One region of the Streptococcus gallolyticus subsp. gallolyticus DSM 16831 genome, then DNA from elsewhere that is predicted to be linked to it. Evidence: riboswitches for the same ligand, from Rfam matches in the RefSeq annotation. Region 1 holds a riboswitch; the other holds the start of a gene.
What was found. A riboswitch is a leader RNA that binds a small molecule or an ion and turns the genes downstream of it on or off. The one in region 1 is predicted to bind thiamine pyrophosphate.
Positions count from the first base shown of each region.

Region 1 (3,424 bases):
ATACGGCAACAACTGCTGTGATTTCAAGCCAATTTCAGCCAAATCATAATAATTAGAAGTCACTGCATAAAGCTTGCAACCACGCCTAACCAAAGCTGCTAAAACGCACTTCGCATTTTCCATAATATCGACCGTTTCGTATAATTGAAGCAAAATCGCTTTTAAAATTTCTGGTTGATAAGCTTGCCCTTGCTTGCCAAAAAGTTCTCTCAAATAATGTTCTGCCTCTAGCATATTTAATTGCCACAACTTCTGCTTCATTTCTGTGGTATAAGTCAAATTCACCGTACTCAAAAAGTCCTCAACAGCCTTATCCCACAATCCATAGGAATCAAAAATCACTCCATCAAGGTCAAAAAAGATTATCGTTTTCATTATTTATTTTTCAGCGACAAGCGCCACATAACCACCCTTGTCGTACCCTTCAATTGGTTCTTCCACAAAATCATTTGTGTAAATCGGCTGCGCTGTCAATGTTTGGAAATAACGGATATTTGTCATTCCTAGCTCCTCACGCAAGATATTTTCTTTCTCAAGTGGTGAATGGAAAATGGCAGAGCTGACAAGTTCGATTGGATAAGGGAAAGTTGGTGCGATTTGTTCAAATAATTCTTTCTCATATGACCCAACATGCGCCGCAAATTTGTACAAAATGCCATACGCACTTTCAACAGGAACATCAAGTAAAATCAAATGCCCACCTTTTTTCAAAGCACGGTGACAATTCTGATAAGCTGCTGACAAATTTTTGATATAACTTGAACAACCATTTAGATAAATCACATCATAGCTATTTTCCGCTAATTCGCTTGTCTCAGCATCACCGATAAAAACAGTCATTCCTCTTTTGCGGGCGATTTTTGCCATATCCGTTGACGGTTCAACACCATATTGGACATGAATGCCATATTCTCTTTTCAAGGCAGATTCAAAAAGCCCACTACCACAACCAATCGAAAGTATCGTTTTCTTTTCCAACGGTTCAAGCGTACGGTGCAATAACTTTAATTCACTGGCAAAAACATTTTCATTTTTCATAAACCATTGGTCATATGCATTAGCATAACCATCAAACATCTTAGCTTTACTGGTCATTATTTTTCTCCTAATTTTTTACTTGGCTTTAAATATAAATTTTCTAAATTAACAAAATAAGCAGAGTATCTCAATCCATGAACGACAGTCAATCCAAGCGCACCACCGATAAGCGTGGCACAAATAAATCTTGGCATAAAAAGAAATAAAGATTGTGCTGCGGAAGCTTTTGCCAAGAGCTCATTATCACCATTAGCTGTCATTGTCCAATACCAGTTCATAACGGGTGCAGAGAGAATCGAGCCAATAATACCAGTGCCGAGAAACTCCCCCATCCACGACATGATTGGTCTCTTGGTTAAGCGGTAAAAATAAGCAGCTAAAACCGCCCCAGGAACCGCTCCTAAGATGGCTAACGGTGCCACACTTGCTACTCCTGCTTGTGTCAAAATACGAATCACCGCAACAATCAATGCCATAGTAGCTGCATACAACGGTGTCATAAATGTTCCTGCAATGATATTGACGACGCTAGACATAAATGCCATTCCCTCAATCCGAAAAAGTGGTGTCAACAGGACATCTAAAGCAACCATAATGGCTAAAACCGTTAAACGATGAACATGATTAAATGTCATTTGTCTTCCTTTCCTGACAAATAGGCAGCCAAAAACTCAGCCAAAACAAGCATAAAAAAACACCACTTGAAAACTTCAAATGGAGTCATTTTTATCTTGAAAAACTGCAGAATAATCCCTTTAGTATTGCAATACTAAAGTATTTTTTCTATCGATTTTTAGCACAACAAAAAAACGTTGTTACTCACACATTTCCCTTCGTCAGTTCTAACTGCATCAGGTTCAATGGGTATAATCTCAGCTTTTACGCACCCCAAATGTCTTTATTTAATTACAAAATTAACTATAACACATTCACCTTGAAAGCGCAATAATTTTCAGAAAATTTTAGATAAAGAAAAATCTGCCCAGCAAGTTGTCAATTGATAAAAAAAGGGTATAATTTGTACAAAAGAACTTTTAAAATGGAGTAAAATATGAAATATTTAGGGCAGGCCTTCAAAGAATTAAGAGAAGCTAGACATATCTCACTAGCTAAAGCCTCTGGTGGGCAATTCTCTCCTTCAATGCTCTCAAAATTTGAAAGCGGAAAGAATGACCTTTCTGCTCAAAAATTATTTATAGCACTTGAAAATACTCACATTGAAATCAATGAATTTCTTTATCTGACTAGAGGATTTTTAAAAAGCGACTTGGTAGAATTACAAGAGAAAATCTATGCTTGTGAGGAAAAATTTGATAGTGCTGGTTTACAAAAATTGTATGAAAGTGAACTTAAAAAACAGCAAGATGAAGAGACAGGAATGATATATGCGCTAATTGTTAAAGCACATTTGAAAGCCTTTGATGAGACTGTTGAACTAACAGCGAAAGAGGAAACTTTTCTTTATAATTACCTTTTTGATACTGAAATTTGGGGCAATTATGAGCTGACATTACTTTCTATTTGCTCTACCTTATTAACTCCTGATTTGTTTACCATGTACGCTAGAGAATGTCTCCGAAAGACTGATTTTTTAGGAGAAATCAAAGAAAATCGAAAAATCATTCATAACATGTTGCTCAATGGGTTTCTGCTATGTATTGATGAAAATGATTTTATCAATGCTAATTACTTCGACAAACAAATTCAAAAGCATTTTTACCAAGAAAGCGAAGCTTATTATCGTATTGTTTATCTATGGGCAAAGGGGTTATTTAGCTACAAACAAGGGCAGCAGCAAGCTGGTAAGAAGCAAATGGAAGAGGCTATCCACGTCTTACGGATTTTAGAATGTCATTCAGCTGCTGACTATTACACTTCTGGCATGCAAGACGCCATTAAAGGCAATGACGATTAGGTATATTTTTTGAATATATTCAAAGTGCTTATTTTGAGAAAAATTTTATTTTCATGCTCAACGTTCACAAATAGAGATTTGATTCATTTATAAGTACAAAAAAACAGTCCACTGGACTTAATTCGCTTTCCCATTTTCGGGCTCGTGAAAAAACAGTCCACTGGACTTAACTCGCTTTCTCATTTTCGGGCTCGTGAAAAAACAGTCCACTGGACTTAACTCGCTTTCTCATTTTCGGGCTCGTGAAAAAACAATCCACTGGACTTAACTCGCTTTCCCATTTTCGGGCTCGTGAAAAAACAGTCCACTGGACTTAACTCGCTTTCTCATTTTCGGGCTCGTGAAAAAACAGTCCACTGGACTGTTTTTTTTATATTTGTCTAGCTGTTAATGGTTAAATTTAAGAACTATTCATCTTTACCATAATCAGAGCTGTTTGAATATATTCAACATTTTGTTTCCTTAAAAGAT
Region 1 covers NZ_CP018822.1:1,289,565-1,292,988, forward strand. Annotated here, with positions in the region: gene BTR42_RS06505 (HAD family hydrolase) at 1-375, opposite strand, end outside; gene BTR42_RS06510 (class I SAM-dependent methyltransferase) at 379-1,095, opposite strand; gene thiW (energy coupling factor transporter S component ThiW) at 1,095-1,673, opposite strand; TPP riboswitch at 1,850-1,939, opposite strand; gene BTR42_RS06520 (Rgg/GadR/MutR family transcriptional regulator) at 2,090-2,953, shown strand.

Region 2 (3,424 bases), 510 kb from region 1:
CATTTTGAACAATAATCTAAATGATAATATGACAACATTGACGATTATATCAGTTGTTTTAGCAGTATTTGCAGTTATTACTGGATTTTTCGGAATGAATGTGCCTTTGCCATGGATAAATGATAAACACGCTTGGGTAACTATTATTGTGATTTGTATTGTCCTTTGGCTTCTCATTGTGGCACTTTTACGTTATATGATATACCGAAAATCTTAATATAAAGGGAGAAAATTTATGTCTGAAATGTCAAAAGAGCGGTTGGTTGCCTTTACGGATGCTGTTCTGGCTATCATTATGACCATTTTGGTTTTGGAATTAGAACGTCCATCAGAATTAACATGGTTAGCCTTGTGGGAGTTAAAAACCAACTTTTTTGCCTACACCATTTCCTTTTTCTGGCTGGGAACAATGTGGGTCAATATGCACAGAGCTTGGGACAATGTTGAAAAAGTCAATAACCGCTTGGTTTGGATTTCCATGCTTTTGTTGTTTTTCTCATCATTTTTCCCTTACACAACCTCTTTAGTGGCTAGTGATTTTAACAGTTCAGTAGCACAAATTGTCTATGGTGCTATTGTTATGCTCGTTTCTTTCACTAATGTTTGGATGTATTCAGAATTAACCAATGTTGCTACCACAAATGAAGCAGAAGCAGCTGCAAGAAGCCATAATAATTGGATGCGTTGGGACATTGCTATAAAAGTTATTGGTATGCTATTGAGCATGACCGTTTTTCCACAAGCCATGATGTGGGCTGTACTTTTTACCGCTGTTGTCATCGTTGTCCCAAGGTCAATTTAAAAAACACGCTACAAACGTGTTTTTTTGTTTTATCTCTTAACTAAGAAAAGTTTTCCTTGTGTCGGAATGATAATAGCTAGCGCTAAAATAACGAAAATCAAGGTTAACAGCCCAGCTGTTCCGTTAACGGTGAATGAATACCAATAAGGCGACATTCCTTTTGGCGCATAACTTCCCCAGAAAATAAAGCCAGCGACGAAATGCCAAAAATAGCGGACAAAGACAGCTAAGATAGCACCACCTGTCGCGTAAAATAAAGCACGTCCTTTATTGTCCTTGGCAAGAGCATTTTGAAAAGGAACAGTAAAAATACCAGCTAAGCCCATGGAAACAAAGGCAACGATGTATTCGATAAGCACTTGTGATAAGGCTAAATACCACACTTTACCAAGGATAAAATGTAGTAAGCCCCAAATCAGCCCAGCCAATACGCCATATTTTGTGCCACGACGTAGTGCAAAGAGGACTAAGGGAATAGCTCCAAACGACGGTGTGAACCAGCTTGCAAAATCTGGAATGTAAGATAAAGCCATGGCTAAAGCAGCTACTAAAGCTGTTTCAATCAAAGCAGACAGTTGAGAATTTTTTGATGACATAAATAAAAGCTCCTTTTGATACAAAGGAGCTTATTTTTCTGATAATATGTGCAATGATATTCAAAACAAAGTTTAAAACGGTCATGTCACAATCCCTACGCTCGTACTAACGAGATCAGGTTATCAGGATTTCGCAAATGCGATCTCAGCCAGAGGCACTCCTTTGTGAATCTAATTGCTTATAGTCTAGCATGAAAGAAAGTTTCTTGTCAAGCTTAGTTTTCATGCTTTTTGAAAATTATCACACATTTCCAAAATTGGCTCAGACTAGAGACCATAATTGTAATCATCATCTTGCATGGCTTCAACAGAACCAAGGAGATAACCATTTCCGACTTGACTAAAGAAATCGTGATTAGACGTTCCTGTTGAAATACCGTTCATGACAATAGGGTTAACGTCGTTAGCAGTATCTGGGAAAAGTGGATCTTGCCCCAGATTCATCAGGGCTTTATTGGCGTTGTAGCGCAAGAATGTCAATACTTCATCAGTCCAACCAACACCGTCATACAGCGATTTGGTATAATTTTCCTCATTTTCGTAAAGTTGATAAAGTAAATCATACATCCACTCACGAAAATTGTCTTGTTCTTCTTCAGATAATTCATTGAAACCAAGTTGGAATTTATAGCCAATGTAAGTGCCGTGAACAGATTCATCACGGATAATCAATTTGATAATTTCAGCAACGTTTGCCAATTTATTGTTGCCAAGATAATAAAGTGGTGTGAAAAATCCAGAATAGAAGAGGAAAGTTTCTAGGAAAGTAGAGGCAACTTTCTTTTGCAACGCATCCCCATTTTCATAAATATCATTGATGATTTTTGCCTTTTTTTGCAGGTAGTCATTGCTATTTGTCCATTCAAAAATGGCTTCAATTTCAGATTTTGTGTTAAGTGTTGAAAAAATAGAGGAATAAGATTTGGCATGAACTGACTCCATGAATTGAATGTTATTCAGAACAGCTTCCTCATGGGGGGTTCTGACGTCCGCACGAATCGCTTCGACGCCAGATTCAGATTGCATGGTATCTAGCAAAGTTAATCCGCCAAAGACTTTTCCGACAAGGTCTTTTTCCTCGGCTGACAATTTACGCCAATCATCAAGGTCATTTGATAACGGAATACGTGTATCAAGCCAAAATTGCTCCGTCAACTTTTCCCAAGTTGATTTATCAATGATGTCTTCAATCTCATTCCAATTAATGGCTTCATAATAAGTTTGTGACATTTATATTCTCCTAAAAGTGATTAAGAAAGCCAGCCAAACGACTGGGATTTCAGAAATAGTATTTAAATTTTTAAGATTGTTTTTTTCCATGGAGTAAGCTAACCTAGCAAGGTATTTTGTCAAGAGTGAAAGTTACCCCAATGCTAACATCTTTTTGAATTCCTAAGCGAAAGTAGTTACTGCTTTGATTTTAGTTTTTGTAGAACAAGGACAAGTTTTCTAATCATGAATTACTAACAGCCGTTTACTGCAACGTGTCAATAAGCAAGCCGATTTGTTAAAGTGAATATTGTCTTGTTCATGTTTAACAGTACACAAATCAAAGTTACGCCACGTAATTAATCGACTCGATACTAGCCGATTAATGGAGTTGTAAGTGAGTTAGCCATTTCGCTATAACGTTTGTTGTCTTGTTACTGGGTTCTGCAGAGACAAATCCAAGTGTTCGATAAATGACTCAATAATAATCATTTGGTGAAGTTAGTAAGTGAACTAGGCAAACTGCCATAGCGGTTGCCGTCTTGTTATTAGGTCCTTTAGACAAATCCAAGTGTTCGATAAGTTACGACACGAAACCAAATGACTCGATAATAGTCATTTGGTGAAGTTAGTAAGTGAACTAGGCAAACCGCCATAGCGGTTGCCGTCTTGTTATTAGGTCCTTTAGGACCAATAACAAGTGTTCAGTTAAATCACGCAGCTTTCGCATTGGTTTGAGCCGACTTCATCACCGTCATCGGTAAAGGTACGGATGTAGTAGATTGATTTAATGCCTTTATTAAAAGCGTAATGGCGC
Region 2 covers NZ_CP018822.1:779,340-782,763, forward strand. Annotated here, with positions in the region: gene BTR42_RS04195 (magnesium transporter CorA family protein) at 1-217, shown strand, start outside; gene BTR42_RS04200 (TMEM175 family protein) at 245-802, shown strand; gene thiT (energy-coupled thiamine transporter ThiT) at 832-1,398, opposite strand; TPP riboswitch at 1,474-1,571, opposite strand; gene nrdF (class 1b ribonucleoside-diphosphate reductase subunit beta) at 1,666-2,628, opposite strand; gene nrdE (class 1b ribonucleoside-diphosphate reductase subunit alpha) at 3,316-3,424, opposite strand, start outside.
Region 2: it holds a riboswitch for thiamine pyrophosphate, as region 1 does, so the genes downstream of both, thiT (energy-coupled thiamine transporter ThiT) here and thiW (energy coupling factor transporter S component ThiW) in region 1, are expected to answer to the same signal.